4 regions of the Streptomyces saintjeani genome follow, and region 3 is predicted to be linked to each of the others. Evidence: riboswitches for the same ligand, from Rfam matches in the RefSeq annotation. Region 3 holds a riboswitch; each other region holds the start of a gene.
The links. A riboswitch is a leader RNA that binds a small molecule or an ion and turns the genes downstream of it on or off. The one in region 3 is predicted to bind cyclic di-AMP.
Positions count from the first base shown of each region.

Region 1: linked by a shared signal. The riboswitch ahead of ACQCO7_RS36140 (peptidoglycan DD-metalloendopeptidase family protein) and the one ahead of ACQCO7_RS17080 (transglycosylase family protein) in region 3 are both predicted to bind cyclic di-AMP.
Region 2: linked by a shared signal. The riboswitch ahead of ACQCO7_RS32600 (M23 family metallopeptidase) and the one ahead of ACQCO7_RS17080 (transglycosylase family protein) in region 3 are both predicted to bind cyclic di-AMP.
Region 4: linked by a shared signal. The riboswitch ahead of ACQCO7_RS20295 (M23 family metallopeptidase) and the one ahead of ACQCO7_RS17080 (transglycosylase family protein) in region 3 are both predicted to bind cyclic di-AMP.

Region 1 covers NZ_CP189624.1:8,025,112-8,032,831, forward strand. The annotation lists gene ACQCO7_RS36135 (alpha-galactosidase) at 1-1,553, shown strand, start outside; cyclic di-AMP (ydaO/yuaA leader) riboswitch at 1,829-1,991, shown strand; gene ACQCO7_RS36140 (peptidoglycan DD-metalloendopeptidase family protein) at 1,992-3,005, shown strand; gene ACQCO7_RS36145 (exo-rhamnogalacturonan lyase family protein) at 3,207-5,933, shown strand; gene ACQCO7_RS36150 (GDSL-type esterase/lipase family protein) at 5,930-6,976, shown strand; gene ACQCO7_RS36155 (DUF6250 domain-containing protein) at 6,960-7,673, shown strand.
Region 2 covers NZ_CP189624.1:7,166,896-7,174,615, forward strand. The annotation lists gene ACQCO7_RS32585 (DNA gyrase/topoisomerase IV subunit A) at 1-1,499, opposite strand, end outside; gene ACQCO7_RS32590 (M16 family metallopeptidase) at 1,859-3,250, shown strand; gene ACQCO7_RS32595 (M16 family metallopeptidase) at 3,247-4,635, shown strand; cyclic di-AMP (ydaO/yuaA leader) riboswitch at 4,909-5,055, shown strand; gene ACQCO7_RS32600 (M23 family metallopeptidase) at 5,070-5,822, shown strand; gene ACQCO7_RS32605 (GntR family transcriptional regulator) at 6,006-6,689, shown strand; gene ACQCO7_RS32610 (HPr family phosphocarrier protein) at 6,907-7,188, opposite strand; gene ACQCO7_RS32615 (bifunctional acetate--CoA ligase family protein/GNAT family N-acetyltransferase) at 7,376-7,720, shown strand, end outside.
Region 3 covers NZ_CP189624.1:3,798,047-3,805,766, reverse strand. The annotation lists gene ACQCO7_RS17090 (cytochrome P450 family protein) at 1-650, shown strand, start outside; gene ACQCO7_RS17085 (LysM peptidoglycan-binding domain-containing protein) at 848-1,918, shown strand; cyclic di-AMP (ydaO/yuaA leader) riboswitch at 2,139-2,297, shown strand; gene ACQCO7_RS17080 (transglycosylase family protein) at 2,302-3,012, shown strand; gene eno (phosphopyruvate hydratase) at 3,377-4,663, shown strand; gene ACQCO7_RS17070 (FtsB family cell division protein) at 4,756-5,232, shown strand; gene ACQCO7_RS17065 (DUF501 domain-containing protein) at 5,309-5,827, shown strand; gene ACQCO7_RS17060 (Ppx/GppA phosphatase family protein) at 5,883-6,824, shown strand; gene ACQCO7_RS17055 (IS30 family transposase) at 7,078-7,720, shown strand, end outside.
Region 4 covers NZ_CP189624.1:4,485,914-4,493,633, reverse strand. The annotation lists gene ACQCO7_RS20335 (amino acid permease) at 1-252, shown strand, start outside; tRNA gene ACQCO7_RS20330 (tRNA-Lys) at 341-413, shown strand; gene ACQCO7_RS20325 (hypothetical protein) at 721-873, shown strand; gene ACQCO7_RS20320 (GTP cyclohydrolase II) at 1,072-1,701, opposite strand; gene ACQCO7_RS20315 (MarR family winged helix-turn-helix transcriptional regulator) at 1,832-2,332, opposite strand; gene ACQCO7_RS20310 (dihydrofolate reductase family protein) at 2,439-3,545, shown strand; gene ACQCO7_RS20305 (alginate lyase family protein) at 3,587-4,801, shown strand; tRNA gene ACQCO7_RS20300 (tRNA-Met) at 4,852-4,925, shown strand; cyclic di-AMP (ydaO/yuaA leader) riboswitch at 5,168-5,325, shown strand; gene ACQCO7_RS20295 (M23 family metallopeptidase) at 5,335-6,330, shown strand; gene ACQCO7_RS20290 (aldo/keto reductase) at 6,442-7,389, shown strand; gene ACQCO7_RS20285 (PrsW family intramembrane metalloprotease) at 7,558-7,720, opposite strand, start outside.

The DNA.
Region 1 (7,720 bases), 4.2 Mb from region 3:
TCACGCGCACACAGCTCACCTACGGCGAGAAGGTCATCGGCAGCCGCCGCGGCCACACCGGCCACCCGCACCTGCCCTGGGTCGCCCTCGACACCGACGCCACCGAGGAGACCGGCGAGGTCTTCACCACCGCCCTCGGCTGGTCCGGCTCCTGGCGGATCGCCGTCGCCCAGCTCCCCGACGCACGCGTACAGATCACCGGCGGCGCCGGACACGACGACTCGGGCCTGCTCCTCCTCGCCGACGGCGACTCCTTCACGACGCCCGTCTTCGCGGCCCTGTGGTCCGACGGCGGCTTCGGCGGCGCCAGCCGCGCCTGGCACGCCTACCAGCGCGAGCACGTGATCCCGGACGCCGGCCAGGACCGCCCGGTGCTGTTCAACTCCTGGGAGGCGACCACCTTCGACATCTCCGAGGAGCAGCAGCTCGTCCTCGCGCGCAAGGCCGCCGACATCGGGGTCGAGCTGTTCGTCGTCGACGACGGCTGGTTCGGCAAGCGCGTCAGCGACCGCGCGGGCCTCGGCGACTGGACGCCCAACCCCGACCGCTTCCCCCAGGGCCTCAAGCCCCTCGCCGACCAGGTGCACGGTCTCGGGATGCGGTTCGGCATCTGGGTCGAGCCCGAGATGGTCAACCCGGACAGCGACCTCTACCGCGCGCACCCCGACTGGGTGCAGTTCCAGGAGGGCCGCACGCGCAGCGAGTTCCGCAACCAGCTGATGCTGAACCTCGCGCGCGAGGACGTCCAGGAGTACCTCTGGGAGCAGCTCGACACCCTCCTGTCCAGCGCCCCCATCGACTACGTGAAGTGGGACTTCAACCGCTGCTTCACCGACGCCGGCTGGCCCGGCGACCCCTACCCGCAGCGCCTGTGGGTCGACCACGTGCGCGCGCTGTACCGGCTCCTGGACCGGCTGCGCGCCGCGCACCCCGGCGTCGCCTTCGAGTCCTGCTCGGGCGGCGGCGGCCGGATCGACCTCGGCATCCTCAGCCGCACCGACCAGGTGTGGACCTCCGACAACACCGACCCGCTGGACCGGCTCGCCATCCAGCACGGCTTCAGCCAGATCCACCCCGCGCGCGTGATGGCCGCCTGGGTCACCGACAGCCCCAACACCCAGCTCAACCACCGGGTCAGCTCGCTGAAGTTCCGGTTCGTCAGCTCCTTCGCCGGGGTGCTCGGCGTCGGCGGGGACCTCTCGGAGTGGACCGACGCGGAACTCGCCGAGGCGCGCGAGTGGGTGGAGCTCTACAAGAAGATCCGGCCCGTCGTCCAGCAGGGCGACCTGTACCGGCTGCGCGCCCCCGAGGGCGGTCTCAGCGCCGTGCAGTACGTGCGCGGTGACGACACCGTCGTCCTGGCCTGGCTCCAGGCCCAGCACTACGGGGAGACCGCACCGGCGGTGCGGCTGCGCGGACTTGACGCGACGGCGTCGTACGAATGCCTCGAAACCGGCGAGATCCACCGGGGCGCGGTGCTGGTGCATCACGGGCTGCGGACCGGGCTGAGCGGTGACCTCGATGCGGCGGTATTCCGGCTGCGCCGCATCTGAGGTTTCTGTCCGAATTGGGAAATCTGTGAATCGGTTGCGTGAGCAGGGTCATATTTCTGGCCCTGCGCTACGCGTCATGCGCACGTAATAGGCCGGATTTTCAAGGGGATTCAGGGGTTCGGAGGGTTTTCGCGCGGTGTGCGCGGACGGTCGAAACACACCGTGAATCGACAGGAAAGAGATTCATATACAACTTCTGCTTGTCCCCGTGCGTCCGCGTCGCCTACGTTCATCACCAATCCGGGCGGACGCCGAATCCTGCCGCAGTCCGGAGCCGAACACACCCACCAAGGAAACGGCAGGAGCGGGGGACCCACAGGCAGTTCCGCCTGGTCCGGTCTTCCGGAGCAGGCTTGGGGTTAAGCGGTGCCTCGGCACGGCCGGACATCTCCTGTCCGCACCCGACAGCTCACCTCGTAGGCGCAGGAGAGGAAATCCATGCCCGCCAGGGGTAAGCACCGCCGCCCGAAGCCGCCTCGTTTCTCCCGGTCGCTCGCCGTGGCCGGAACGGGTGGCGCGGCGCTCGCCATTCCGCTCATCGGGGCCACCGGGGCACACGCCCAGACGGCGTCCGCCGCGGGCACCACCACCGCCGCCTCCGTGGCGCCGGTCTCCGGGAAGACCGTCCAGGCCGTCCCGGTCGCACGCACGGCCTCGGCGACGACGTCGGCCACCACCCGCAGGACGACCACCTACACCGTCCGCTCCGGCGACTACCTCTCGAAGATCGCCGAGGAGCAGAACCTCACGGGCGGCTGGCAGCGGCTGTACGAGGACAACCGGGACGCCGTCGGCTCCGACCCGTCGCTGATCCACCCCGGGCTGCGGCTGTCGCTCGGCGCGAAGGCGGCGCGGGCGGAAAGCTCCTCCGGCTCCTCGTCGTCGAGTTCGTCGTCCGGCTCGTCCTCCTCCGACTCGCGGTCGTCGCAGCGGTCGTCGCAGAAGTCGCAGGGTTCCTCGGACTCCTCGGCTTCCTCGAAGGGCTCCTCCTCTTCCTCGAAGAGTTCCTCCTCGAAGGCCACCACCGAGAGCGCCTCGTCCTCCTCCGGCTTCACCCTCCCCGTCCGGGGCGCGATCATCGGCACCGGCTACCGCGTCGCCGGCAGCATGTGGTCCAGCGGCTACCACACGGGCGTCGACTTCGTCGTCCCGAGCGGTACGACCCTGCGGGCGGTCGGCGCCGGTACGGTCGTCGCGGCCGGCTGGGGCGGGGCGTACGGCAACCAGGTCGTCATCAAGCTCGCGGACGGCTACTACGCGCAGTACGCGCACCTCTCGGCGCTCAACGTCTCGGTCGGCCAGACCGTCAGCGCGGGCCAGCAGATCGGCTACTCCGGCGCCACGGGCAACGTGACCGGAGCGCACCTGCACTTCGAGATGCGCACGACCCCGGACTACGGCTCGGACATAGACCCGCTCGCGTACCTCCGCTCGCACGGGGTCTCCGTCTGACACCAGCGTCGCCCGACACGCCTCCGAAGGCCGGACCCCCGATCCCCGGGTCCGGCCTTCGGGGCGTTCACCAAGCATGACCCTGTCGGTTCTTGCGCGATCATGATCGTTCTGTTGCGGTCGTGTGGCATCCGTCGACAGCCGGGAAAGCGCGGGCACACAGTGATCTCCGTCCCCCGCAAGCGCTTTCCTGGAGGTCCCGTGTCCGGCGTCCACCGACGTACCGTCATCAAGGGCGCCGCAGTCGCGGCAGCCGCCACCTCGTTCTCCTGGGCCCTGTCCCGCCCCGCAGCCGCGGCGTCCGGCACGGCCGCCGGCACCGAGCTGCACTGGCTGGAGGGCGCCCCCGACGCCCACGCCGGCACCACCTGGGGCGTCCCCTGGGCGCGCGGTACGCACAGATCCGGACAGCCCCTGAAGCTGACGACCGCCGACGGCACCGACGTCCCCGTCCAGACCTGGCCCACCGCCTACTGGCCCGACGGCTCGGTCAAGTGGACGGCCCACGCGATCGCCCCCGACGCCCCCCGCTCCGAGCGCTACCTCCTCGACGCGGGCACCCCGGCCGCACCGCGGCACCGGGTGGCGGTCCGGCGCGCGAAGGGCGGCGTCGAGGTCTCGACCGGCGTCCTGACGGCGCTCTTCGCGGCGAAGGGCGCCGACACCGTCGTACGGAGTCTGAGGCGCGGTGGGGTCGAGGTCGCGCGGGACGGGCGGCTGGTCGCGCTGCGGCAGGGGAGTGTGCAGGGCGGGGCCGAGGTGGAGGCGTTCGCCGGGCGGGTGGAGAAGGTGGAGGTCGAGCAGGACGGGCCGGTGCGGGCCGTGGTACGGGTCGAGGGTCGGCACCGGCACGGCGGGCGGGGGTGGCTGCCGTTCGTGCTGCGGTTCGCGTTCTCGGCCGGTGCGGAGTCGTTCCGGCTCGTGCACACCTTCGTCTGGGACGGCGAGCAGGAACCCGGCCGCGACCAGGGCGACTTCCTGCGCGGGCTCGGGGTGCGCTTCACGGTCCCGCTGCGCGACCAGGCGTACGACCGGCACATCCGCTTCGCCGACTCCGGCGGGGGCCTGTTCGCCGAGGCCGTCCAGGGCATCACCGGCCTGCGCCGCGACCCCGGTGCGGCGGTCCGGGCCGCGCAGGTCGCCGGGGAGAAGCTGCCCGACCTCGCGACCTGGGACACGCGCGTGTCCAGCCGCCTCGCCTACATCCCCCAGTGGGGCGACTACACGCTGGCCCAACTCACCGCCGACGGCTACCAGATCCGCAAGCGCACCAAGGCCGGGCACGGCTGGATCCCGGCCGCCGCCGGTCAACGGGCCGGTGGATTCGGGTACGTCGGCGGCGCGAGCGGCGGACTCGCCTTCGGCGTACGGGACTTCTGGCAGCGCCACCCCACCCAGCTCGACGTGCGCGGCGCCGCGAGCAGCGCCGCCGAGGTCACCCTCTGGCTCTACGCCCCGGAAGCCCAGCCGCTCGATCTGCGCTTCTACCACGACGGGTTGGGCCAGGACACGTACGACAAGCAGTCCGACGGCGGCCTGGAGATCACGTACGAGGACTACGAGCCCGGCTTCGGCACCCCGTACGGGATCGCGCGGACCAGTGAACTCACGTTCTGGGCCGTGGAGAAGACACCGGCCGCCGCTCAACTCGCCAGTTTTTCCAGAGCCGTTGCGACCCCGCCCCTTCTGACCGCCGCACCCGGGCGCCTGCACGCCGCCGGGGTGTTCGGCGACTGGGCGCCCGTCGACCGCTCCTCGAAGGCCCGCACGGCGATCGAGGACCACCTCGACGACCTGTTCGCCTACTACCGCGACCAGCGCGAGGAGCGGCGCTGGTACGGGTTCCTCGACTACGGCGACGTCCAGCACACCTACGACACCGACCGGCACGTCTGGCGCTACGACGTCGGCGGATTCGCCTGGGACAACTCGGAGTTGGGGACCGACCTCTGGCTCTGGTACCACTTCCTGCGCACCGGCTCCGCCGAGGTGTTCCGGTTCGCGGAGGCGATGACGCGGCACACCGGCGAGGTCGACGTCTACCACCTCGGCAAGTGGGCGGGCCTCGGCACCCGGCACGGCGTCCAGCACTACGCGGACAGCGCCAAGCAGGTGCGGATCTCGACGGCGGCCAACCGGCGCTTCTTCTACTACCTCACGGGCGACGAGCGCACCGGCGACCTGCTGCGCGAACTCGCCGACGTGGAGCTGACGTTCCTCGCCGTCGACCCCCAGCGCAAGGTCCGCACCGACGGCTACACCCCCGGCGACCGGCACGCCCTCTCCGTCGGCTTCGGCACCGACTGGGGCGGCATCTCGGCGGCCTGGCTCACCGAGTGGGAGCGACGCGGACCGCGGGCGGAGCGGGCCCGCACGAAACTGGTCAACTCCCTGCGGACCATTGCCGCGCAGCCCAACGGCTTCTTCACCGGAACCGGTCTCCTCGACGCCGACACCGGCCGGTTCGCGCTCACGGCGAGCACAGCGGTGAACGTGTCGCACCTCAGCGCCGTGTTCGGGCTCGTGGAGACCACCAGCGAGATCGTCGCTCTCCTGGGCGACCAGGAACCGGAGTTCCGCACGGCCTGGCTGAACTACGCCCGCTACTACAACGGAACCGACGCCCAGAAGCGCGGACTCACCGGCTCCACCTGGAAGTCGGCCCTCCCGGCCGCCCACTCCCGCATCACCGCGTACGCCGCCCGCCACCAGGACGACCCCGCCCTCGCGAGCCGCGCCTGGAAGGAGTTCTTCACCGGCGCCGACACCTACTTCCCGTCGAACGACTGGTCCCGCGTCACCGTTCCCACGCCCCACGTCCTGCGCACCACACGGGAGATCCCCTGGGTCTCCACCAACTCCTCGGCGCAGTGGGCGCTCGCGGCGATCCAGAACCTCGCCCTGATCGGAGATGAGATCCCGTCATGAAACGCCTCCTGATACCGGCGCTCGGCCTCGCCTTCCTCGTCCCGCAACCCGCCCACGCGGCCGGCACGGACACGGTCCGCCCCGACGACCGCCGCCTCGCCTACGAGGGCCACTGGAGCCGCAGCGCCGAGGCCGCCGTGACCGTCAACTCCGGTTCCCGGCTGCGCTTCTCCTTCACCGGGAACACCGTCCACGCCCTCTTCGACGTCGCCTCCGTCACGGTTCCCGCGCAGGTGTACGTGTCCGTCGACGGCGGCCCCAAGCAGCGGTACGCCGTCGACCGCCCCGACATCGGGATCACCGCGCAGGGGCGCGGACCGCACACCGCCGAGCTGTCCGTGAAGGACGTGTTCTCGCGGGTGAACCGGTGGGTGCCGCCGCTCCAGACGGGGGTGACACTCACCGGGCTCAAGGGGCGGGTGATTCCCCGACGCGCCGAGCACGAGCGGCAGTTCGCGTTCTACGGCGACTCCGTCACGCAGGGCGTCAACGCCCTGTGCGGCAGCAGCACGTCCGACTGCGCCGACGGAACGGCCGCCTACCCGACGCTGGTCGCCGACGCGCTGCACGCCTCGCTGACGCAGGTCGGGTTCGGGCGGCAGGGCGTGATCCTCACCGGGAACGGGGGAGTGCCGAACGCCCGGGACGCGTACGGCTGGAACTACGCCGGATCGGCGGCGAGTCCGGACCGTAAGGCCGATGTCGTCGTGGTCAACCAGGGGTCGAACGACGCGGCGTACGGGGCCGAGGAGTTCACCGCCGCCTACCGTGCGTACCTCGCGCTGCTGCGTCGAGCCGCCCCGCACGCACGGATCTTGGCGCTGCGACCCCTCAACGGCACGCACGCGGCGGACGTTTCGGCGGCCGTCTCCCAACTCGCCGATCCACACACCGAGTTCGTGGACACCACCGGATGGATCTCCGCGGACGATCTCAACGACGCGGTCCACCCGAGCGTCCAGGGTCACCGTAAGGTGGCGGACCGGTTGATCACCTTGCTGACCCCGACCGAAGGAGCGCACCGACATGACGACCACGCGTAGAGCGTTCGGCGTCCTCGCGGCGGGAGCCGCCCTCGCCGCCGTCGCCCCCGCGACGCGGGCCGCCGCCGCACCCCGCCGCCGGCTCCTCGCCCACGACGACTTCTGCCACGGGCTCGGGAAGTGGGCCGTGGAGCTGGAGAAGGGCGGCACGGTCACGGCCTCGCGGGGCGTGCTGGAGGCCGACGTGCCCGCCGGGGCGACCATCTGGTTCCGGCAGCCCCTCCAGGGGCCGTACGTCATCGAGTACACCGCCACCCCCGTCTCCGCCGGGGGTGTCAACGACCGGGTCTCCGACCTCAACAACTTCTGGAACGCCGTCGACGTGCGCTCGCCGGACGACATCTTCGCGACCGCGCGCGGGGGCGCGCTCGCGGAGTACGACTACCTGAAGACCTACTACTCCGGGTACGGCGCGAACTACAACACGACGACCCGGCTGCGGCGGTATGTCGGGGAGGCGGGGGTCCGGCCGCTGATCTACGACTACACCGAGCCGCTGCTCGTCGCGAACGAGCCGAACCGGGTGCGGATCGTCTCCGACGGGTCGACCGTGCGGTGGTGGGACAACGGGCGGCTCGTCTTCGACTACAGCGACCCCGAGCCGTACACCGGCGGGCACTTCGCCTTCCGGACCACCTGGAGCCATTTCCGGATCGAGGGATTCCGGGTGTGGTCCCTGCATCACGGACGCCGCTGAGACCCCGGGTTATTCCCGGATTGGGCAACTCTTTAGGAGTGGCTTAT
Region 2 (7,720 bases), 3.4 Mb from region 3:
AGCAGGACCGTACGCCGCTCCGTGCCGAACTTCTTGGCGACCGCGGCCAGTTCGCCCGACACCAGCTTGCGCAGCTCGCTGTCCGACTCCAGGATCCGGGTCAGCTCGGCGATCTCCGCGTTGAGCCGCTCCTTCTCCGACTCCAGCTCGATCCGGTCGAACCGGGTGAGCCGGCGCAGCGGCGTGTCGAGGATGTACTGGGTCTGGATCTCCGACAGCGAGAAGCGCTCGATGAGGCGCTCCTTCGCCTGCGCGCTGTTGTCGCTGGAGCGGATCAGCCGGATGACCTCGTCGATGTCGACGAGCGCCGTCAGCAGGCCCTCCACCAGGTGCAGGCGGTCGCGGCGCTTGCCGCGCCGGAACTCGCTGCGCCGCCGTACGACGGTGAAGCGGTGGTCCAGGTAGACCTCGAGGAGCTCCTTGAGGCCCAGCGTGAGCGGCTGGCCGTCCACCAGGGCGACGTTGTTGATGCCGAAGGACTCCTCCAGCGGCGCGAGCTTGTAGAGCTGCTCCAGGACGGCCTCCGGGACGAAGCCGTTCTTGATCTCGATGACCAGCCGCAGCCCGTGCGAGCGGTCGGTGAGGTCCTTGACGTCGGCGATGCCCTGGATCTTCTTCGAGCCGACCAGGTCCTTGATCTTGGCGATGACCTTCTCGGGGCCGACGGTGAAGGGCAGTTCGGTGATGACCAGGCCCTTGCGGCGCGCCGTCACGGTGTCCACCGAGACCGTCGCCCGGATCTTGAACGTGCCCCGGCCCGTTTCGTACGCGTCCCGGATGCCGGACAGGCCGACGATCCGCCCGCCCGTCGGCAGGTCGGGGCCCGGGACGAACTTCATCAGCGCGTCCAGGTCCGCGTTCGGGAAGCGGATCAGGTGGCGGGCGGCGGCCACGACCTCGCCCAGGTTGTGCGGCGGCATGTTCGTCGCCATGCCGACCGCGATCCCGGACGAGCCGTTGACCAGGAGGTTCGGGAAGGCGGCGGGCAGCGCCACCGGCTCCTGCTCCTGACCGTCGTAGTTGGGCGTGAAGTCGACCGTGTCCTCGTCGATCGACTCGGTCATCAGGCTCGTAGCCTCGGCCTGCCGGCACTCCGTGTACCGCATCGCGGCCGGCGGGTCGTCGTTGCCCAGGGAGCCGAAGTTGCCGTGCCCGTCGACGAGGGGCACGCGCATGGAGAACGGCTGTGCCATGCGCACGAGCGCGTCGTAGATCGACGCGTCGCCGTGCGGGTGCAGCTTGCCCATCACCTCGCCGACCACACGCGCGCACTTGACGTAGCCCCGGTCGGGGCGCAGGCCCATCTCGTTCATCTGGTAGACGATGCGGCGGTGGACCGGCTTCAGGCCGTCGCGGGCGTCGGGCAGGGCGCGGGAGTAGATGACCGAGTAGGCGTATTCGAGGAAGGAGCCCTGCATCTCGTCGACGACGTCGATGTCGAGGATCCGCTCCTCGAACGAGTCGTCGGGCGGTGGGGTCTTCGTGCTGCGGCGGGCCATCGCTGCCGGCTCCTCTTTTCTGGTCGATTGCCTGCGGGGCACTCAAGTCGGTGCCGAGCGGGCCGGGTTGCTCCCGGTTCGAAGAACCCGGGTCCGGACTCGCTCGTACGGGACGTGCTCAAGGGTCTGACGTCGACCATTGTGGACCGTGGCACTGACAACCCGGGCCAGGACCCGGCTCAGCGGGCCCGGCCGGACGAGCACGGCCCGTTCCCCCACGGCAGCCCGCAGGTTACGCGATCCGCTCTCGGCGTACGTCCGCCGGGAACTTCACCGACCGTCCGCACGCTTGCATACAGTGACAGGACCGGCAGGAAAGTCCGCGGTCCACGACCGCGTCCGCCATCGAAGGGACGTACATGCCCATGGGTCACACGGCCACAGCCCAGGCAGGCTCCGGGGGCCTGACAGCGACCGAGCACCGCCTGGCCAACGGCCTGCGCGTGGTGCTCTCCGAGGACCATCTGACCCCCGTCGCGGCGGTGTGTCTCTGGTACGACGTCGGCTCGCGCCACGAGGTCAAGGGCCGTACCGGCCTCGCCCACCTCTTCGAGCACCTGATGTTCCAGGGCTCCGCCCAGGTGAAGGGCAACGGCCACTTCGAGCTGGTGCAGGGCGCCGGCGGCTCCCTCAACGGCACTACCAGCTTCGAGCGCACCAACTACTTCGAGACCATGCCCACGCACCAGCTGGAGCTCGCGCTCTGGCTGGAGGCCGACCGCATGGGCTCCCTGCTGGCCGCCCTGGACGACGAGTCGATGGAGAACCAGCGCGACGTCGTCAAGAACGAGCGCCGCCAGCGCTACGACAACGTCCCCTACGGGACGTCGTTCGAGAAGCTGACCGCCCTCGTCTACCCGGACGGCCACCCCTACCACCACACGCCCATCGGGTCGATGACCGACCTGGACGCGGCGACCCTGGAGGACGCGCGCGCGTTCTTCCGGACGTACTACGCGCCCAACAACGCGGTCCTGTCGGTGGTCGGCGACATCGACCCGGAGCAGACGCTCGCCTGGGTCGAGAAGTACTTCGGCTCCATCGCGTCCCACGACGGCAAGCCCGAGCCGCGTGACGGCTCCCTGCCGGACGTCATCGGCGAGCAGCTGCGCGAGGTCGTCGTCGAGGAGGTCCCGGCGCGCGCGCTGATGGCCGCCTACCGGCTCCCCGAGGACGGCACGCGCGCGGGGGACGCCGCCGACCTGGCGCTCACCGTCCTCGGCGGCGGCGAGTCCTCCCGCCTGTACAACCGGCTCGTACGGCGCGACCGGACCGCTGTCGCGGCCGGCTTCGGTCTGCTGCGGCTGGCCGGGGCGCCCTCCCTGGGCTGGCTGGACGTCAAGACGTCCGGGGACGTCGAGGTGCCCGTCATCGAGGCCGCCATCGACGAGGAGCTCGCCCGGTTCGCCGAGGAGGGCCCGACGGCCGAGGAGATGGAGCGCGCGCAGGCGCAGCTGGAGCGCGAGTGGCTGGACCGGCTCGGCACGGTCGCCGGGCGCGCGGACGAACTGTGCCGGTTCGCCGTCCTGTTCGGCGACGCGCAGCTCGCCCTCACGGCCGTACAGCGCGTGCTGGAGATCACTCCGCAGGAGGTCCAGGAGGTCGCCAAGGCGCGGCTGCGGCCCGACAACCGCGCGGTGCTCGTCTACGAGCCCAAGCATCCGGACAGCGCCGAGGACGCGGACGTGCCCGAGGACCCCGCGCGTGTAGCGACCGTAGAGGCCGACGACAACGAGGAGACGGCCAAGTGACCGAGCTCGCCACGATGGACTTCCACCCGCAGCCCCAGGCGGGCGAGGCCAGGCCCTGGGCGTTCCCCGCGCCCGAGCGCGCCGCCCTCGGCAACGGCCTGACCGTCCTGCGCTGCCACCGCCCCGGCCAGCAGGTCGTCGCCGTCGAGGTCCTCCTCGACGCGCCCCTGGAGGCCGAGCCGACCGGCCTGGACGGCGTCGCCACGATCATGGCGCGCGCCTTCTCCGAGGGCACCGACCGGCACTCCGCCGAGGAGTTCGCCGCCGAGCTGGAGCGCGCGGGCGCCACGCTCGACGCGCACGCCGACCACCCCGGCGTCCGGCTCAGCCTGGAGGTCCCCGCCTCCCGGCTCGCCAAGGGGCTCGGGCTGCTCGCCGACGCCCTGCGCGCGCCCGCGTTCGACGAGGGCGAGATCGACCGGCTGGTGCGCAACCGGCTCGACGAGATCCCGCACGAGCTGGCCAACCCCTCCCGGCGGGCCGCCAAGGAGCTGTCCAAGGAGCTGTTCCCGGCGACCGCGCGCATGTCCCGCCCGCGCCAGGGCACCGAGGACACCGTCGAGAAGATCGACGCCGACGCCGTCCGCGCCTTCTACGACCGGCACGTGCGCCCCGCGACGGCCACCGCGGTCGTCGTCGGCGACCTGAACGGCATCGACCTCGACGCGCTGCTCGGCGAGACCCTGGGCGCCTGGACGGGGTCCACCGCGCAGCCCCGGCCGGTCCCGCCGGTCACCGCCGACGACACCGGGCGCGTCGTCATCGTCGACCGGCCCGGCGCCGTGCAGACGCAGCTGCTGATCGGGCGCGTGGGCGCCGACCGGCACGACCGCGTGTGGGCCGCGCAGGTGCTCGGCACGTACTGCCTCGGCGGCACCCTGACGTCCCGTCTGGACGCCGTCCTGCGCGAGGAGAAGGGCTACACCTACGGCGTGCGCGCCTTCGGGCAGGTCCTGCGCTCCGCCCCCGACGGCTCGGGCGCCTCGATGCTCGCCATCAGCGGCTCCGTCGACACGCCCAACACCGGGCCCGCCCTCGCGGACCTGTGGACCGTCCTGCGCACCCTCGCCGCCGAGGGCCTCACGGACGCCGAGCGCGACTTCGCCGTGCAGAACCTCGTCGGCGTGGCGCCGCTCAAGTACGAGACCGCCGCGGCCGTCGCCGGGACCCTCGCCGACCAGGTCGAGCAGCACCTCCCCGACGACTTCCAGGCGACGCTCTACCGGCGGCTGGCCGCCACCGGCACCGTCGAGGCCACCGCCGCGGTCGTCAACGCCTTCCCCGTCGACCGCCTCGTCACCGTCCTCGTCGGCGACGCGAAAGAGATCCGCGAGCCGGTCGAGGCCCTCGGGATCGGCCCGGTGCGGGTCGTGGCGGCGGAGTAGACGGCGGAGCAGGAGCACGGGCACGCGCGCGTGGGGCGGCCGGTGAGCCGCACGCGCGCGTGCACGCTGCCCAGCCTCCCGCGCGGGTTCGCTGTTCGCGAAGTCACACCCCGCCCGGAACGCGCCCCCCAGGGGTGACCGTTTTCGCCCGGAGGGTTCACCTCTGCCCTGTGGTGTGCGCTACAAAAGCCGCTGTGCGTTTGGGAATCAGCGGCACGCCCTCTAGCGTCGTCCGGGCTGTTCGTCGGGCAGTGCGCCGCACACCGCGGCACCGGACAGCGATCGCCGAGTCCCCGTACGGCGCGAGCCAGGGGAGCCGGGGACCCACAGTCCCTGGGGTGAATCGGGCGCGTGCGCCCGTAGGAGACCTTCCTGCTCCGAACCCGTCAGCTAACCCGGTAGGCGAGAGGGAAGGAAAGGACGAACTCGACTCCATGGCGTTCACCTGCGCCACCGGCAGGCGCCGCAAGGCGACCCGGATGCAGCGTACGACCGCCCGCGCGGCGGGCATAGCGGCGCTGACGACCTCGGCGCTGGCCGCCGGATCACCCCCCGAACCGACCGCCGCGAACGCGATGACCCTCGCGGACGACACGGTCACCATGCGCCTCGACGTCACCGAGCACGTCGACGACCGCGCGCACGCGCAGGAGCACGCCGTCCAGCAGGCGGCCGTACGCGCGCGTGCGCAGGCCCTGCGCATCCAGGCCGCCGAGGAGGCGAAGGCCGCGCGCGCCGCTGAGGCCCGCGCCGCGAGGGAGGCCGAACGCGCCCGTCTGAACGCCTTCGTCGCGCCGGTCACCGGCTCGTACGTGTCCACGGGCTACCGCAGCGGCGGCTCCCTGTGGTCCTCCGGCAGCCACACGGGCATCGACTTCCACGCCGCCACCGGCACCCCTGTGCACGCCGTCGGCCTCGGCACGGTCGTGGAGGCCGGCTGGGGCGGCGCCTACGGCAACCAGGTCGTCGTCCGGATGAACGACGGCACGTACACCCAGTACGGCCACCTGTCGTCGATCTCCGTCGCGGTGGGGCAGACGGTCACCCCGGGGGAGCGGATCGGCTACTCGGGCGCGACGGGCAACGTGACCGGCCCGCACCTGCACTTCGAGGCCCGTACGACACCGCAGTACGGCTCCGACATCGACCCCGTCGCCTACCTGCGCGCGCACGGCGTCGACGTCTGACCCCGCGAGAGATCGTCCAGCCCCGGCCCTCTCGGCCGGGGCTTTCGGCGTTTCGGACGGCCCCTTGTCCAAAAAATATCCCTGGATTCCGGCCTGCCATCGGAAATTCCCGCTCATTGCAATAGAGTCACGGAACACACGTCAATCGTCGACGTTTCACGGGGATTAAGGCGGAGGTCCGTCATGCGTATTCCGGCGCACTCGGTGTGCACGGCCGTCCGGGACGACATCGTCGCGGGTGTCTACGAGCGCGGCAGCCGCCTCACCGAGGAACTCCTCGCGCGCCGGTACGGCGTCAGCCGCGTCCCCGTCCGCGAGGCGCTGCGCACGCTGGAGGCCGAGGGCTTCGTCGTGACCCGGCGCCACGCGGGCGCGTGCGTGGCCGAGCCGACCGAGCAGGAGGCCGCCGACCTGCTGGAGATGCGGCTGCTCCTGGAGCCGCTCGGCGCCGCCCGGGCCGCCCAGCGGCGCACCGAGGCCCACCTGAAGGTGCTGCGCGGACTCGTCAGGCTGGGCCAGGAGCGCGCCAGGAGGGGCAGCAGCGAGGATCTGCGCTCCCTGGGCGGCTGGTTCCACGAGACGCTCGCCCAGGCCTGCGGAAGCCACGCCCTGACCTCGACGCTGACCCAGCTGCGCCACAAGATCGCCTGGATGTACGCGGTGGAGCCGTCGGCCAGCCCCGTCGACTCCTGGACCGAGCACGGCGCGATCGTCGACGCCGTCGCGCGCGGGGACGCCGAGCGCGCGCGTGCGCTGACCGCCCTGCACACCGAGCGCTCCACCGCCGCCCACCGGCTGCGCTTCGCCGGCGCGGACCGCGTGAGGACTTCGCAACACGCCGTAAACATGACCGGCCTGCGTCATTAACACGGGCACCGTATACAAAGAAGAGGTATTTGGCGGAGGTGTATTTCCGCTGCCCTTTTCGCGAGTGCGCCGTGAATTTCTCGACGTGCGCCTTCCGTATGCCCTCGCACACCCCGCAATACTGTGCGGGGAAATGCATTCCGGGATGCTCGGACAACGACGGAGCCGCGCCGCCCGGGAGAGGGCGGCGCGGCTCCGTACGCGCGCGTGGGTGGCGTCAGACGGTCTCGGGGAGCTCGTCGAGGCCCTCGGAGACCAGCTTCGCCAGCCGGTCGAGGGCCGCGTCCGCGCCCTCGGCGCCGGAGGCCAGGACGACCTCCTCGCCGCCCTGGGCGCCGAGGCCGAGGACGGCCAGCATGGAGGCCGCGTTGACGGGGTTGCCGTCCGCCTTGGCGATCGTGACCGGGACGCCGGTGGCCGTGGCGGCTCGGACGAAGAGGGAGGCGGGGCGGGCGTGGAGGCCCTCCGCCCAGCCGATGGTGACGCGGCGCTCAGCCATGTTGTTGCTGCCCTTCGGTGTTCAGGGTTGTCTAGACCAGTTTTCCACACGTGAAGTGTTCGGGGAGGAGGCGCGACGGCCCCTCCCGGACGGCTGTCCGGACCGCGGCCTCGGTCCGGTTCGTGCCGTCTTCCGTCCCCCAGACTGCCTCGCGCCGTTGTCGGACGCGAGCCGTACGCTGGGCCCCATGCAGAGCGCGCAGGAGCGGCACGAGTACCCCGCCCACTGGGAAGCCGACGTGGTGCTGCGCGACGGCGGTACCGCGCGCGTGCGGCCCATCACCGCCGACGACGCCGAGCGCCTGGTCAGCTTCTACGAGCAGGTGTCGGACGAGTCGAAGTACTACCGCTTCTTCGCGCCCTACCCGCGCCTGTCCGCGAAGGACGTCCACCGCTTCACGCACCACGACTTCGTGGACCGGGTGGGACTCGCCGCCACCGTCGGAGGCGAGTTCATCGCCACCGTACGCTATGACCGCATCGGCCCCGACGGCCTGCCCGCCAAGGGGCCCGCCGACGAGGCGGAGGTCGCC
Region 3 (7,720 bases):
TCCTCGACCTCATCCACCGCAAACGCGGCGACCTCGGCGACGACCTCATCTCCGGCCTGATCCGCGCTTCCGACCACGGTGAGCACCTCACGGAGAACGAGGCCGCGGCGATGGCGTTCATCCTCCTGTTCGCCGGCTTCGAGACGACCGTCAACCTCATCGGCAACGGCACGCTCGCGCTCCTCACGCACCCCGGCCAACGCGACCTCCTCCAGAAGTCCATCAGCGCGGGCAAGACCGACCTCCTCGAAACCGGAGTCGAAGAACTCCTGCGCTACGACGGCCCCGTAGAGCTGGCGACCTGGCGGTTCGCCACCGAGCAACTCACCCTCGGCGGACAGCACATCGCCCCCGGCGACCCGGTCCTCGTCGTCCTCGCCGCCGCCGACCGCGACCCGGCCCGCTTCGAGCACCCCGACACCCTCGACCTCACCCGCCGCGACAACCAGCACCTGGGGTACGGCCACGGCATCCACTACTGCCTCGGCGCCCCGCTCGCCCGGCTGGAGGGCCAGACCGCGCTCGCGACACTTCTCACACGCCTGCCGGATCTTCAACTCGCCGTGAGCCCCGAGGAGTTGAGGTGGCGAGGCGGCCTGATCATGCGCGGGCTGCGGACGTTGCCGGTCGGCTTCACGCCAATGCCCTGATCAGCCGCGTGCGGGCCCGCCGGCGCACACGGCAACGGCTCCCCCGGAGCGCAAACATGACACGCCCTCACCTCCGTGATCTTCACGTGATCCGCGCGGCATGAACTTGTGACAAGTGATCGTATGCCGATACGTTCGCAAGCCGGAGCGGCCCGCCAGCCGCCCCCGCCCCCCACTGTCGTGAGAAAGGTGTCCGCATGCTCTCCGGGAACGGCCGTCACCGTCGCCCCCGCCAGGCTCCGGCGCTCCTTGTCGCCGCCGGAGTGACCGGCACCGCGATCGCCATCCCGCTGCTCGGCGCGAGCGGCGCGAGCGCGGCGGGCAATCCGGCCGGGATCGAGGGAACGACCGTCTGGGACAAGGTGGCCGACTGCGAGACGGACGCCGCGTGGGACGAGAACACGGGCTCGGGCCAGTTCGGCGGGCTGCACATCAAGCTCGACGACTGGAAGAAGTACGGCGGCCTCACCTACGCCGAGCGCCCCGACCTCGCCGGCCGCGCCGAGCAGATCGAGGTCGGCAAGCGGATCCTCGCCGACCAGGGCCCGGGCTTCTGGCCCATCTGCGCGCTCACGTCGGGCCTGACGAAGGAGAGCGGCGCGGCGGCGACGGACACAACCCCGAGCCCCAGCCCCAGCACGGGTTCGACCGATACGTCCGGAACATCGGGTACGTCCAACGGATCGGGCTCGACGGCCGGTTCCGGCGGCACGGACCCGGGCGCCTCGCCGTCCCCGGCGCCCACGCCGTCGTCGCCGTCCCCCGCCCCGGCGACCCCCGGGAAGTCCCCCGAGGCGACCCCGCAGACCCCCAAGACCCCCGGCTCCTCGGCGGAGACCGGGAATTCGGCCGAGGCGGGCAAGGACAGCGGGTCCGGCCGGATCGTCACCCCGGACGCGCCACAGACCCCGGACAGCAAGCCCACAGAACCGTCGTACGGGGACAAGTCGGGCAACGCGACGCAGCCCGCCGAGTCTTGGAGCCTCGTCGACACCAGCGTCGGTGCGGCCGTCGGAGCCTCGCCGATCCTCATCACCCCGCCCGCGCCCGTGTCCACCCTCTCCACCGCCGGCACCGGCAAGCACCGCGGCGTCAGCGCGGACGAGCCGGCGTCGTACACCGTCCGCGTCGGGGACACGCTCAGCTCCATCGCCGACTCCCTTGAGCTTGACGGCGGATGGCGAGCCCTCTACGCCGCGAACAGGGACCTCATCGGGGCCGACCCGAGCGCCATCGTCCCCGGTCAGACTCTGTCTCTCGGCAAGTGACCGGCGTACGGCAAAGGCGTAAAAGCGGGCGGAATCACGGCAGTTCGGCGTACCCGTTCGCGGCGAATGTCCCAGTTTGGTGAAAGTGTGGGATGAGTCTCAGAAGCCCTGATCGTCTTTGAAAATCCGCTGAGCGCATGCCTACGGTCGTGACGCTCGGCACCCCGAGCCCCGGCTGCCGCGAACGCCGAATCCTGCCAGCGGCCGTCCGGGAACAGTCGTCGCGCAAGCGCCGTAGGCAGGAGCGGGGGACCCAAGGTAAGCGCTGGGAACGGTGGTTGACGCCGTGCCCGGCTAGGGGTGAAGTCACGGAAGTGACGGGGCAACTCAACCGGCCCCAACCCGACAGCTCACCTCGCAGGCGTCGGTGAGGGGATCGATCCATGCTGTTCTCCGGCAAGGGCAAGCACCGCCGCCCGTCCAAGGCCACCCGTGTCGTCGCGCTCGCCGGTGTCACCGGTGTCGCCGTCGCCGCCCCCCTGATGGCCGCGAGCGGCGCCTCCGCCGCGACCGCCTCCGAGTGGGACGCCGTCGCGCAGTGCGAGTCCGGCGGCAACTGGTCCATCAACACCGGCAACGGGTACTACGGCGGCGTCCAGTTCTCCGCCTCCACCTGGGCCGCGTACGGCGGCACCGCGTACGCCTCGACCGCCAACCTGGCCACCAAGTCGCAGCAGATCGAGATAGCCGAGAAGGTCCTCGCCTCCCAGGGCAAGGGCGCCTGGCCGAGCTGCGGCGTCGGCCTGTCGGGCGCGTCCTACAGCGGCGGCTCGTCCTCCAACTCGGGCTCCTCGTCGAGTGGTTCCAGCAGCCGTACGGAGTCGTCCGCCTCCTCCCGCTCCACCGAGCGCCAGGCCGCCCCCAAGCAGAGCACCCCCAGGAAGACGACGTCCTCCAAGACCGTCACCACCCCGACCGGCCAGAAGGTCAAGAAGGGCGACGGCGAGTACAAGGTCGTCAAGGGCGACACCCTCAGCTCCATCGCGGCCGAGCACAAGGTCGCCGGCGGCTGGCAGAAGCTGTTCCAGCTCAACAAGGACATCGTCCAGGACGCGGACCTCATCTACCCGGGTCAGCAGCTCCACCTCAAGTGACCGGCTGACGCTCAGCTGAACCACAGGCCGCTCACATCCGTGGACCTCACAGTGAAGACACCGTGAGGGTCACCCCCCCCGTCCCCCACGGGCCCCCGCTCCGGTGCGTGTTCCCCCGTACGCACCGGAGCGGGTTTTTTGTCTGCCCCCTTTGCCTGCCCCCTTGCCTGCCCCCTGGTTCGCCCCCTTGGTCCGCCCTCGTTGTTCGCCGTCCGGCCACCCCCTCTTTGTTCCGGGTATGAACAATGAGTACGGTCGGTTCTGTCCCATGGGGCGGGCGGTCGGCTGGCCTGAGCCCCGGAGCCGGTTAGGCTCGTCCTCGCAGCGCCCACGAGGTCTGCGTACCCGCGTCACACTGAAGGAGATGCTCGTGCCGTCCATCGACGTCGTCGTAGCCCGGGAAATCCTCGACTCGCGAGGCAACCCCACCGTCGAGGTCGAGGTCGGCCTCGACGACGGCAGCACCGGTCGTGCCGCCGTCCCGTCCGGCGCCTCCACCGGTGCCTTCGAGGCCATCGAGCTGCGCGACGGTGACCCCAACCGCTACCAGGGCAAGGGTGTCGAGAAGGCCGTCCTCGCCGTCATCGAGCAGATCGGCCCGGAGCTCGTCGGGTACGACGCGACCGAGCAGCGCCTGATCGACCAGGCCATGTTCGACCTGGACGCCACCGACAACAAGGGCTCGCTCGGCGCGAACGCCATCCTCGGCGTCTCCCTCGCCGTCGCGCACGCCGCCTCCGAGGCGTCCGACCTGCCGCTCTTCCGCTACCTCGGCGGCCCGAACGCGCACCTCCTGCCGGTGCCGATGATGAACATCCTGAACGGCGGCTCGCACGCCGACTCCAACGTGGACATCCAGGAGTTCATGATCGCGCCGATCGGCGCCGAGTCCTTCTCCGAGGCCCTGCGCTGGGGCACCGAGGTCTACCACACCCTCAAGAAGGTGCTGAAGACCAAGGGCCTGTCCACCGGCCTCGGCGACGAGGGCGGCTTCGCGCCGAACCTCGGCTCCAACCGCGACGCCCTCGACCTCATCCTCGAAGCGATCAAGCAGGCCGGGTACGTCCCCGGCGAGCAGATCGCCCTCGCGCTCGACGTCGCCGCCTCCGAGTTCTACAAGGACGGCAAGTACCTCTTCGAGGGCAAGGAGCGCTCCGCCGCCGAGATGACGGAGTACTACGAGGAGCTGGTCGCCGCCTACCCGCTCGTCTCCATCGAGGACCCGCTCTTCGAGGACGACTGGGCCGGCTGGAAGGTCCTCACCGACCGCCTCGGCGACAAGGTCCAGATCGTCGGCGACGACCTCTTCGTCACCAACCCCGAGCGCCTCGCCCGCGGCATCGAGGAGGGCGCCGCCAACGCGCTCCTCGTCAAGGTCAACCAGATCGGCTCCCTCACGGAGACGCTGGACGCCGTCGAGATGGCCCAGCGCAGCGGCTTCAAGTGCATGATGTCCCACCGCTCCGGCGAGACCGAGGACGTCACGATCGCGGACCTCGCGGTCGCCACGAACTGCGGCCAGATCAAGACGGGCGCCCCGGCGCGGTCCGAGCGCGTCGCCAAGTACAACCAGCTCCTGCGCATCGAGGAGATCCTGGACGACGCGGCGGTGTACGCCGGTCGCAGTGCGTTCCCCCGCTTCAAGGGCTAAGGCTTAGCCAAGTCGTTAGTACGTCCCCGTACCCGGTCCCGTACCGTGTGCGGGGACGTACGCACGTATGAACGGGAACGGGAGGCGCCGGCATGGCCGTCAAGGACAAGGACCGGTTCTCCACAGCGACCAGGCTCCGCGCCCTCGGCGAGCAGACCGCCGCCCGCGTCTACCGCTCCCAGACGAAACGCCAGCAGCGCCGCTCCCGCCTCACCGGCCGCGCCGCGCTCCTCGCGCTCGTCCTGTGCACCCTCGTCGTCGCCCTCGCCTACCCGATGCGGCAGTACGTCTCCCAGCGCGCCGAGATCGCCGACCTCGAACGCCGGCAGGAGCAGGCCCGGCAGAAGGTCGAGCAGCTCCGCGACCTCAAGGCCCGCTGGCAGGACGACGCGTACGCCGAGCAGCAGATCCGGCAGCGGCTCCACTACGTCCTGCCGGGGGAGACCGGGTACGTCGTCATCGATCCGGACGCCGCGAAGCAGGCCCGCGTCGACGCCGGTGCCGCCGACCGGCCCTGGTACGCGAACGTCTGGGACGGCGTGGACAAGGCCGACGCGGTCGGCAGGTGAGGCCGGGGGCGGCGTCCCGCGATACTGGATGCGCCCGCCCCACCTCTTACCGACAGCAGAGAGACTTCCGTACGCCATGCAAACGCCTCCCCCGATCACCGAGCGCACCGAGCCGACCGACGCGGACGTCGAGGCGTTCCGGCAGCAGTTGGGCCGGCCCCCTCGCGGGCTGCGCGCGATCGCCCACCGGTGCCCCTGCGGGCAGCCGGACGTCGTCGAGACCGCCCCCCGCCTTCCCGACGGGACGCCCTTCCCGACGCTGTACTACCTGACGTGTCCCAAGGCGAACTCCGCGATCGGGACGCTGGAGGCGAACGGGGTCATGAAGGAGATGACCGAGCGGCTCGGTCAGGACCCCGAGCTGGCGGCTGCGTATCGCGCCGCGCACGAGGACTACATCCGGCGGCGGGACGAGATCGAGGTGCTGGCCGGGTTCCCGAGTGCCGGGGGGATGCCGGACCGGGTGAAGTGCCTGCACGTGCTGGTCGCGCACTCGCTGGCTGCGGGGCCCGGGGTGAATCCGCTGGGGGACGAGGCGTTGGCGATGTTGCCGGAGTGGTGGGGGAAGGGCGCGTGCGTGGTTCCCGCCGAGTGATCTCGCCCCCGAGAGCAACTCCCGGCGTTCGAAAACTTCCCAGAGAGGTGTTCCCATGACCCGCGTCGCCGCCGTCGACTGCGGTACCAACTCCATTCGGCTGCTCGTCGCCGACGTCGAACCCGCTACCGGGGAACTCGTCGATCTGGACCGGCGGATGACCATCGTGCGGCTCGGGCAGGGGGTCGACCGGACCGGGCGGCTCGCGCCGGAGGCGTTGGAGCGGACGTTCGCGGCCTGTCGGGAGTACGCGGCCGTCATCAAGGAGTTCGGCGCCGAGAAGGTCCGGTTCGTCGCCACCTCCGCCTCGCGGGACGCCGAGAACCGGGACGAGTTCGTACGGGGCGTGCTGGAGATCCTCGGCGTCGAGCCCGAGGTCGTCAGCGGGGACGACGAGGCCCTGTTCTCCTTCACCGGCGCCACCAGGGAGCTGACGGGGCGCGCGGACCTCGCGACGCCCTACCTGGTCGTCGACATCGGCGGCGGCTCGACGGAGTTCGTCGTCGGGGACACGGACGTCCGCGCCGCGCGCTCCGTCGACGTCGGCTGCGTACGGATGACCGAGCGCCACCTCGTCCACGACGGCACCGTCACCGACCCGCCCACCGAGGCGCAGATCGCGGCGATGCGGGCGGACATCGAGGCGGCCCTCGACCTCGCGGAGGAGACGGTCCCGCTGCGGGAGGCGCGCACGCTGGTCGGTCTCGCCGGGTCCGTCACGACGCTCTCGGCGATCGCGCAGGACCTGCCCGCGTACGACTCCGAGGCGATCCACCACTCCCGGATCGGCTACGAGAAGGTCCGCGACCTCACCGAGTGGCTCCTGCGCTCCACCCACGCCGAACGCGCGGCGATCGGCTCCATGCACCCCGGGCGCGTGGACGTCATCGGCGCCGGGGCCCTCGTACTCCTGTCGATCATGGAGCGGACCGGCGCGGCGGAGGTCGTGGTGAGCGAGCACGACATCCTGGACGGGATCGGATGGTCTCTGGCCTGACCGGCTACGGGTTGCGGTACTTGACGGCGAGGACGACGAGTTCGCCGCCGTTGATCCGGTAGGCGACGCGCATGTGTGTACACGCGGCACCGGACAGGGCGAGGCCCCGGGTGTCTTCAGTTCAAGAGGTCGTTGCAACACCCCGATGTAGGGGGACGCGATGGACTTCGAGGTTCGAGAGGACCGGAGGCCGCAGGGGCCCAGGAAGCTCCTGAAGGAGCGTGAGCTCTACCTTTCTCTTGTGGATCAAGGAATGGGCAACGCTCAGGCATGCCGGATCGTGGGAGTGCACGAGCGGACGGGCCGGGACTGGCGCTACGGACGGCCCGAGGGACGCAAGAAGAGGCCGCGACTGCGGGCGCAAGACGCGCCGGCGGTCGCGGTCTTCACTCGTGAGCCCTGGCAGGCGCGGGTGGAAGTACGAGGCGACTCGCGGTACTTGGGCGAGGACGAACGCATCCACATAGCCGACCGGCTGCGGGAGAAGGCGACAGTCCGCGCGATCGCGGCCGAGCTGGACCGCAGTCCGTCCACGATCAGCCGGGAGATCCGCCGCAACCGGCATCCCGTCAGCGGGGACTACCGTCCTCACGCCGCTCACCGCCGCGCCCGAGCCAGACGCCCACGGGCCAGAACGGGGAAGATCGCGACGAGCCTGCGGCTGCGTGACACCATCCAGTCCTGGCTGGGCCTGAAGTGGAGCCCCGAGCAGATCAGCCGGAGCCTGCGCCTGCACTTCCCCGGCCAGCCGGAGATGCACGTGTCACACGAGACGATCTACCAGGCCCTCTACGTCCAGGGCCGTGGCGAACTACGCCGCGAACTGGCCAAGTCCTTGCGCACTGGCCGCACCCTGCGCAAGCCACAACGGCGCCCGGACCAGCGGACTCCCCGCT
Region 4 (7,720 bases), 690 kb from region 3:
GAGTTCGAGCGGGGGCCCTGGCACCTGGGCCGCTGGTCCTCGCTCGTCGGCACGGTCTCGGTGACCTGGGTCGTCTTCATCACCGTCCTCTTCATGCTCCCCCAGGTCTCCCCCGTCACCTGGGAGACCTTCAACTACGCCCCGATCGCGGTCCTCGCCGTCCTCGGCTTCGCGGCGACCTGGTGGCTGACCTCGGCCCGCCACTGGTTCCTGAACCCCGACCGACCCCGCCAAGAACCCACCCAACCCTGACGATTCCGCTCCCCGACGCGGCCGTGTCCCCCATACCCGATCGGCGACACGCCCTCGGGCGGCTATGCTCGGGGAGCAACATCGGCCAGGGCCCTTAGCTCAATTGGCAGAGCAGTGGACTTTTAATCCATTGGTTGTGGGTTCGAGTCCCACAGGGCCTACGTGTCAGCCCCCGGCTCGGGAAGTCATCGAGCCGGGGGCTTCGTCGTGTCCGGGAAGTCCCACTTCGGTGTGGACGGGGCTTTCGGCGAATGCGCGGCGCCGTCCGTCGCCGACCGGGTACGGGAGCTGCCGTACGGGCGCGCTGCCGGGGAGCCGAGGGTCCGCTTCGACGGGACCCCTATCCCGTGGTGCGGGCGGCGGCGTTCGCGGATCGTGCCTGAGCGTCCCCGCCCGCTGCGAGAATGGCCGCGCCAGCCATGAAGGCCGCTTCCGATTCCGAGGCAGGAACGTCAAGGGGGCGTGCTCGTGCGGGAGACCGGCGCTGAGGCCGGGCCGGTTCGGGCGGCGCTGGTGCTGCCGCACGGGGGTGGGGTGCGGACCCGTACGGTCGAGGCGTGGGCGCTCGGGCCCGGTGTTCTGCTCGACCTGCCCGAGGACGGCGCCCATCCCTCGCGCTGACCCCCGACGCGTACGACACGACATGGCACCGCGCGCCCGGCGCAACCGCCTCACCGCCGACCCCGAGGGCGTTCAGATCAGGTCGGGTTCCGGCGGACACGTCCGCGAGGGGCACGGACCCGAGTGGTGGCCCTGCGGCGCGGCTACGGCTGATCCGGTCGGGGGCGCGAGGGGCGTGACCGTCATGGCAGCTCGTGATCAGCCCGCGTTCAGCTCCGCCAGCGGCAGCGTATGGCTCGTCTGGAGGACCTTCGCGCGGAGGTAACGGACGTTGTGCGGAGTCGTGAAGACGCCGGTGGGGACGCGGTGGGCGACGTCGATGCCCAGGCCCCGCAGCTGGTCCGCCTTGTCGGGGTTGTTGGAGAGGAGGTCGAGGGACGTGATGCCGAGGGCGGCCAGCATCTGCGCGGCGGCCGTGTAGTCGCGGCCGTCCTCCGGAAGGCCCAGCGCCTTGTTCGCCTCGTACGTGTCGAGGCCCTGGTCCTGAAGGGCGTACGCGTCGAGCTTGTTGTAGAGGCCGATGCCCCGGCCCTCCTGGCGGAGGTACAGGAGCACGCCGCCCGTCTCCGCTATGCGTTCCACCGCCTCGCGCAGCTGCGGGCCGCAGTCGCAGCGGGCCGAGCCGAAGACGTCGCCGGTGAGGCACTCCGAGTGGAGGCGGACCAGGGGGGTGCCGGAGCCGGGGTCGCCGAGGACGAGGGCGATGTGCTCCTGGCCGTCGGTGAGGCCGTCGAAGGTGACGATCTCGGCGTCGACGCCGTAGCCGTCGGCGAAGCGCAGCGGGACCCGGACGCGGGAGCGCGGCGTGGCGGCGGGGAAGTCGGTCATGCGGGTCTCCGGGGGCCGGGGCGGGTGGCTCAGAAAGGCACCCGCTTCAGTTGCTTCAGATTTGAAGCAGATGCTCGGTTCCCGACCCTACTCCTCGTTTTAAAGTTGAAGCAACTGGTTTTGACGTACGTCACGTGACGCCTTCGCACCCCGACGACCTCCGCCGCCACGGCACCTCCTCCCCCTCGAACCCCTCCGCGATCCGCCGGCTGATCTCCTCCAGCTGGCCCACCTGTTCCTCCGTGAGCTGGTCGAACAGCACCGAGCGGACCGTCTCGACATGGCCCGGCGCGGTGCGCTCCAGGATCGTCAGCCCCTCCTCGGTGAGCGCCGCGACGCTCCCCCGCTTGTCCCACCGGCACTGCTCGCGCCGGACCAGACCGTCCTTTTCCAGCCGAGTCACGGCATACGTCAGACGGCTGCGCGTGATCTTCGTACTCTCGGCGAGGTCCGTCATGCGCATGCGGTGTTCCGGAGCGTCGGAGAGGTTGGCGAGGATGGAGTAGTAGAGGTGCGGCATCCCGGCGTCCTGCTGGAGCTGCCGGTCGAGCGCGTCCTCCACCAGGAACAGCGCGGAGACGTACGCGCGCCAGGCGCGCATCTCGTCGGGACTGAGCCAGCGGGTCGTCATACGACCAGTGTAGTTTTGTTTCAAACTTGAACCAAGCGTCAGCCACGTGAACCACGCAGCCACGTGAACCGAGCGTCAGCCATACGAGCCTGGGGAGACCGCACCGATGCCCTACCCGTACGTCCTCCTCTCCGCCGCCGTCTCCCTCGACGGCTACCTCGACGACACCGCCCCCGACCGCCTCCTCCTCTCCGGCCCCGCCGACTTCGACCGCGTCGACGCGGTCCGCGCCTCCGTCGACGCGATCCTGATCGGCGCCGGCACGATCCGCGCCGACAACCCGCGCCTCCTCGTCTACTCCGAGGACCGCCGCGCCGCCCGCGTCGCCGAGGGCCGCGCCGAGTACCCCCTGAAGGTGACGGTCACGGCGTCCGGGGACCTCGACCCCGACGCCAGGTTCTGGCACACCGGCGGGGAGAAGGCCGTCTATACGACGGACCTGGGCGCCCAGCGCATCGCAGGACTCGGGATCGGCGCCGACGTCGTACCCCTGGGCCCGGAGCTGGACTGGCACCGGCTGCTCACGGACCTCTACGAGCGCGGCGTCCGGCGGCTCATGGTCGAGGGCGGGGGCACGGTCCACACACAGCTCATCCAGGCGGGTCTGGCCGATGAACTCCAGCTCGTGGTGGCCCCGTTGTTCGTCGGGGACCCGAAGGCGCCCCGGCTGTTCGGGCCCGGCGAGTACGAGCGCAGCCGGCTCCGGCTGATCGAGACGCGGCAGATCGAGGACGTCGTCCTGATGCGGTACCGGCCGGGTGTGACCCCGGCCGACCACCACTGGCTGGCCCTCGCCTGCGACCTCGCCGCACTCTGCCCGCCCTCGGAGACCGCCTTCAGCGTCGGCGCGGTGATCGTCGCGCGGGACGGTACGGAGATGGCGCGCGGGTTTTCGAGAGAGGGCGCCGACACCGTCGTCCACGCCGAGGAGGCGGCGCTCGCGAAGCTGGACCCGGCGGATCCGAGGCTGGCGGGGGCGACGGTGTACTCCAGCCTGGAGCCCTGCGCCCGGAGGGCCTCGCGGCCGGCGCCGTGCGCGAGGCTGATCCTGGACGCGGGGGTGCGGCGGGTGGTGACGGCGTGGGTCGAGCCGGACACCTTCGTGCGGGACGCGGACGGGAACGGGCTGCTGCGGGACGCGGGGGTGGACGTGGTCCTGCTGCCGGAGTACGAGAAGGCGGCAAAGGCACCGAATGGTCATCTGTTGGGGTGATACGACTGGCGGGGGTGCGGGCGGGCGGTGACGCTGCCCACATGAGGTCAGCCAAAGCCGTAACCGCCCTCCTCCTGGGCGCAGCCCTAGCCGCCTGCTCCACGTCCACCGACAGCACCCGCCAGATGGCCCGAGCCCTCCCCCCGGACGCGTCCTTCACGCACCCGGGGGTCCTCGTGAACGACGTCCAGCTCGACGTCGCCCGCGAGAACGTGCACGCCGGCAAACAGCCCTGGCTGCGCGCCTACCTGGACATGCGGGACAGCAAGTACGGCTCGTACAAGTACCGGCCGGAGCCGTACGAGAGCGTCGACTGCCCCGGCGGCGACCAGCCGAACCGCCCCGCGCACGGATGTGTGGAGGAGCGGCAGGACGCGATCGCCGCGTACACGCAGGCCCTGCTGTTCCGGGTGACCGGCAAGCGGGCGCACGCCGTGAAGGCGCGGGAGATCATGGACGCCTGGTCGGGGAAGATCCGGCGGCACACGGAGGACGACGCCGGGTTGCAGACCGCGTGGGCGGGTTCGACGTGGGCGCGGGCGGCGGAGATCGTCCGGCACACGCCGGGGGCGGGGTGGCCGGACGCCCGGGTGACCAGGTTCGAGGACATGCTGAGGAACGCGTACCTCCCCGTCGTCACGAGAGAAGTCCCGGACTACAACGGGAACTGGGACCTCGCGATGACGGACGCGGCGATCGGCATCGGGGTGTTCACGAACGACCACAAGGTCTTCGACCGGGCGCTGAGCAGGTTCCGGGCGCGGGTCCCGGCGTACTTCTATCTGGAGAAGGACGGCAGGGTTCCGATCGCGCCCGCCAAGGCCGGCCTCGACGACCCGGCGAAGCTCACGAAGTACTGGTTCGGGCAGACGATGTTCAAGGACGGCGTCTCCCAGGAGACGTGCCGCAACTTCAAGCACGCCGGGTACTCGCTGGCGGCGGCCTCGCACATCGCGGAGACGGCCTGGCACCAGGGCGTCGACCTGTACGGCGAGGCCAAGGACCGGCTGAAGGCGGCGGCCGAGCTGCACGCGCGCTACCAGGAGGGCGAGAAGGCCCCGGCGTGGCTGTGCGGCGGGAAGGTCGACCGGAACATGGGCCCCGACCTGGAGGTCCTGGTCAACCACCTGGAGGGCCGCCTCGGCGAGTCCGTCCCGGCGGCGCACCGGCTGGTGGAGCGGCACCGGCCCGCCGGTACGGACGACCTGTTCGTGGCCTGGGAGACGCTGACGCACGCGGGTAATCCGGGGGTCTAGCGAACCGGTTTGGTGATCCGCCCTGTGTCTGCCTATAGTTAAGCCAACGGCGCGGGGTGGAGCAGCTCGGTAGCTCGCTGGGCTCATAACCCAGAGGTCGCAGGTTCAAATCCTGTCCCCGCTACTGAAAAAGAACCGGGATCCTGGAAACAGGGTCCCGGTTCTTTTCTGTCCGGAATCGATCACTCTCTGTATCGCGATGTTCTCATCGGCACCCCAACTCGCCCGTTTTTCCCTGTGGTTGACCCAATAATCCCGGGCCAGAAATGTTTGTCGATCAAGAGGAACGGCTTGGAAACGGGCCCCCGGGTCGATTAACGTTCGATAACGCAGCACGGTTGTCCCAGCCGTCACAAGAGACGGCTCCGTGCGCACGCGCCGAATCCCGCGAGGGAACCGGGGAACCACCACCTTGGGGTGAATCACGCGGACGCCACCGCTCACGAGCGGCCGGTTTACGCGCGTAGGAGACCTTCCCGCTCCGAACCCGTCAGCTAACCCGGTAGGCGGCGGAAGGAAAGGAGTGCGCCCGCGTGGCGAACCCGACTGCCCAGGAAACCCCCAAGCCGACCTTCGGGTTCGGCGGCTACCGCGCCGAGGACGAGGGCCCCTGGGAGGAGTGGAACCCCACCGCCGACTCCCTCGCGCCGGTCAAGGGCAAGCACCGCGTCGCCAAGCAGCGCACCGGTGGCGGCGGCTTCGCCCGCAGCTCCACGGTCCTCGGCGTCGGCGTCATCGCCGCCGTCAGCGCGGGCGGCATGGCCAGCGCCAACACGGGCAACGCGCCCGTCTCCATCAACGTCGCCGACATACCCGGCGTCGGCTCCCTCGTCTCCGACGACGGCGACCAGGCCAAGGACCCCGCGCCGATCAGCAACATCGTCGCCGAGGCCGGCCAGGAGTCCTCCGACGCCGCCGAGGCGCTGCGCAGCCGGATCATCGCGCAGGCCGAGTCCCAGCAGACGCAGGCCGAGCAGCAGGCCAAGGTCGCCGCCCAGCGCGCCGAGGCCGAGGCCGCCTCCAAGGCCGCCAAGGCCGCGCAGGCCAACGTCGAGGACGCCAAGGAAGAGGCCGACGCCGCCGTCAAGCGCAAGGCCGAGGAGGCGCGGCTCGCCGAGCTCGCCAAGCAGTACACGCTGCCGACCTCGTCGTACACCCTCACGTCGCGGTTCGGGCAGTCCGGGGCGCTGTGGTCGTCCGGCTACCACACCGGGCTCGACTTCGCGGCTCCCTCCGGGACGCTCATCAAGGCCGTCCACAGCGGGACCATCACGGAGGCCGGGTACGCCGGGTCCTACGGCTACCGCACCATCCTCACCCTGGATGACGGCACGCAGATCTGGTACGCCCACCAGTCGTCGATCAGCGTCAGTGTCGGCCAGAAGGTCGGTACGGGCGATGTCATCGGGCGGGTCGGGGCCACCGGGAACGTGACCGGGGCGCACCTGCACCTGGAGGTGCACCCCGATGGGGCCGCGACCGGGATCGACCCGATGGCCTGGCTGCGGGGCAACGGGCTGAACCCGTGAGGTCGTCGTAGGAATCCGGGCCGCCTCGGTGTTCGGGGCGGCCTTCTTTCTGACCGGAACTTTGCGGTCGTCGCGGAATGTGTCCGTCCGGGACCGCCGTTGACGTAGAACATGACTACTCTGCGCCCGCTCGGCTCCTCCGACCTCGAAGTCTTCCCCCTCTCCCTCGGCGGCAACGTCTTCGGCTGGACCGCCGACGAGGCGGCCTCCTTCGCCGTCCTCGACGCGTACGCCGCGGCCGGCGGCAACTTCGTCGACACCGCCGACGCCTACTCCGCGTGGGTCGACGGCAACAGCGGCGGCGAGTCCGAGGCCATCATCGGCAGGTGGGTCGCCTCGCGCGGCAACCGGGACGACGTCGTCATCGCGACCAAGGTCAGCCAGCACCCCGAGTTCAAGGGGCTCTCCGGGGACAACATCAAGGCGGCGGCGGACGCCTCCCTGAAGCGCCTCGGCACCGACCACATCGACCTCTACTACACGCACTTCGACCAGCCGGACACGCCGGTCGAGGAGATCATCGGCGCGCTCGACGAACTCGTGAAGGCGGGCAAGGTCCGGCACATCGCCGCGTCCAACATCTCCGCCGACCGCCTGCGCGAGTCCCTCGACTTCTCCGACCGCGAGGGCCTCGCCCGGTACGTCGCGATCCAGCCGCACTACAACCTCGTCTCCCGCGACACGTACGAAGGTTCCCTCCAGGACGTCGTCTCCCAGGCGGGGCTTGCCGCCGTCCCCTACTTCGCGCTGGCGTCCGGCTTCCTCACGGGCAAGTACCGGCCGGGTGCGGTGGTCGAGGGCGCGCGTGCCGCCGGCGGTGCCGGCAAGCACCTGGAGTCCGAGCGGGGAGTGAAGGTCCTCGCGGCTCTCGACGAGGTCGCGCAGGCTCGGGGGGCCGAGGTCGCGACGGTCGCGCTGGCGTGGCTCGCCGCTCAGCCGACGGTCGCGGCGCCGATCGCTTCCGCGCGGGTGGTGGAGCAGCTTCCGGCGCTGCTGGCGGTGGCGGAGCTGGAGCTGACGGAGGCGGAGGTGGGGCGGCTCACGGAGGCTTCGGCGTAGGGGTGGGTTTCCTCGTCCCCGCCGCCCCTACCCTTCCCATCCCCAGGGGTTCCACCCCTTCGACCCCGCCAGGGGCTCCGCCCCTGGACCCCGTTCGGCCCGAAGGGCCTCGTCCTCAAGCGCCGGACGGGCTGAAAAGAGGTGGGTGGGCCCCTCAGGGGCCTTCCCCTAAGCCCGGTAGCCCCCATACGGCGGATACTGCCCCACCGGCACCCCATACGCCGTCGGCTGCTGCCACGTCACCGGCGGCTGCCAAGGCTGCTGCTGCCAAGGCAGAGCCACTGGCATCACCGGAGCCGTCGCGCGAGCCGCGTACTCCAAGGCCGGGCGA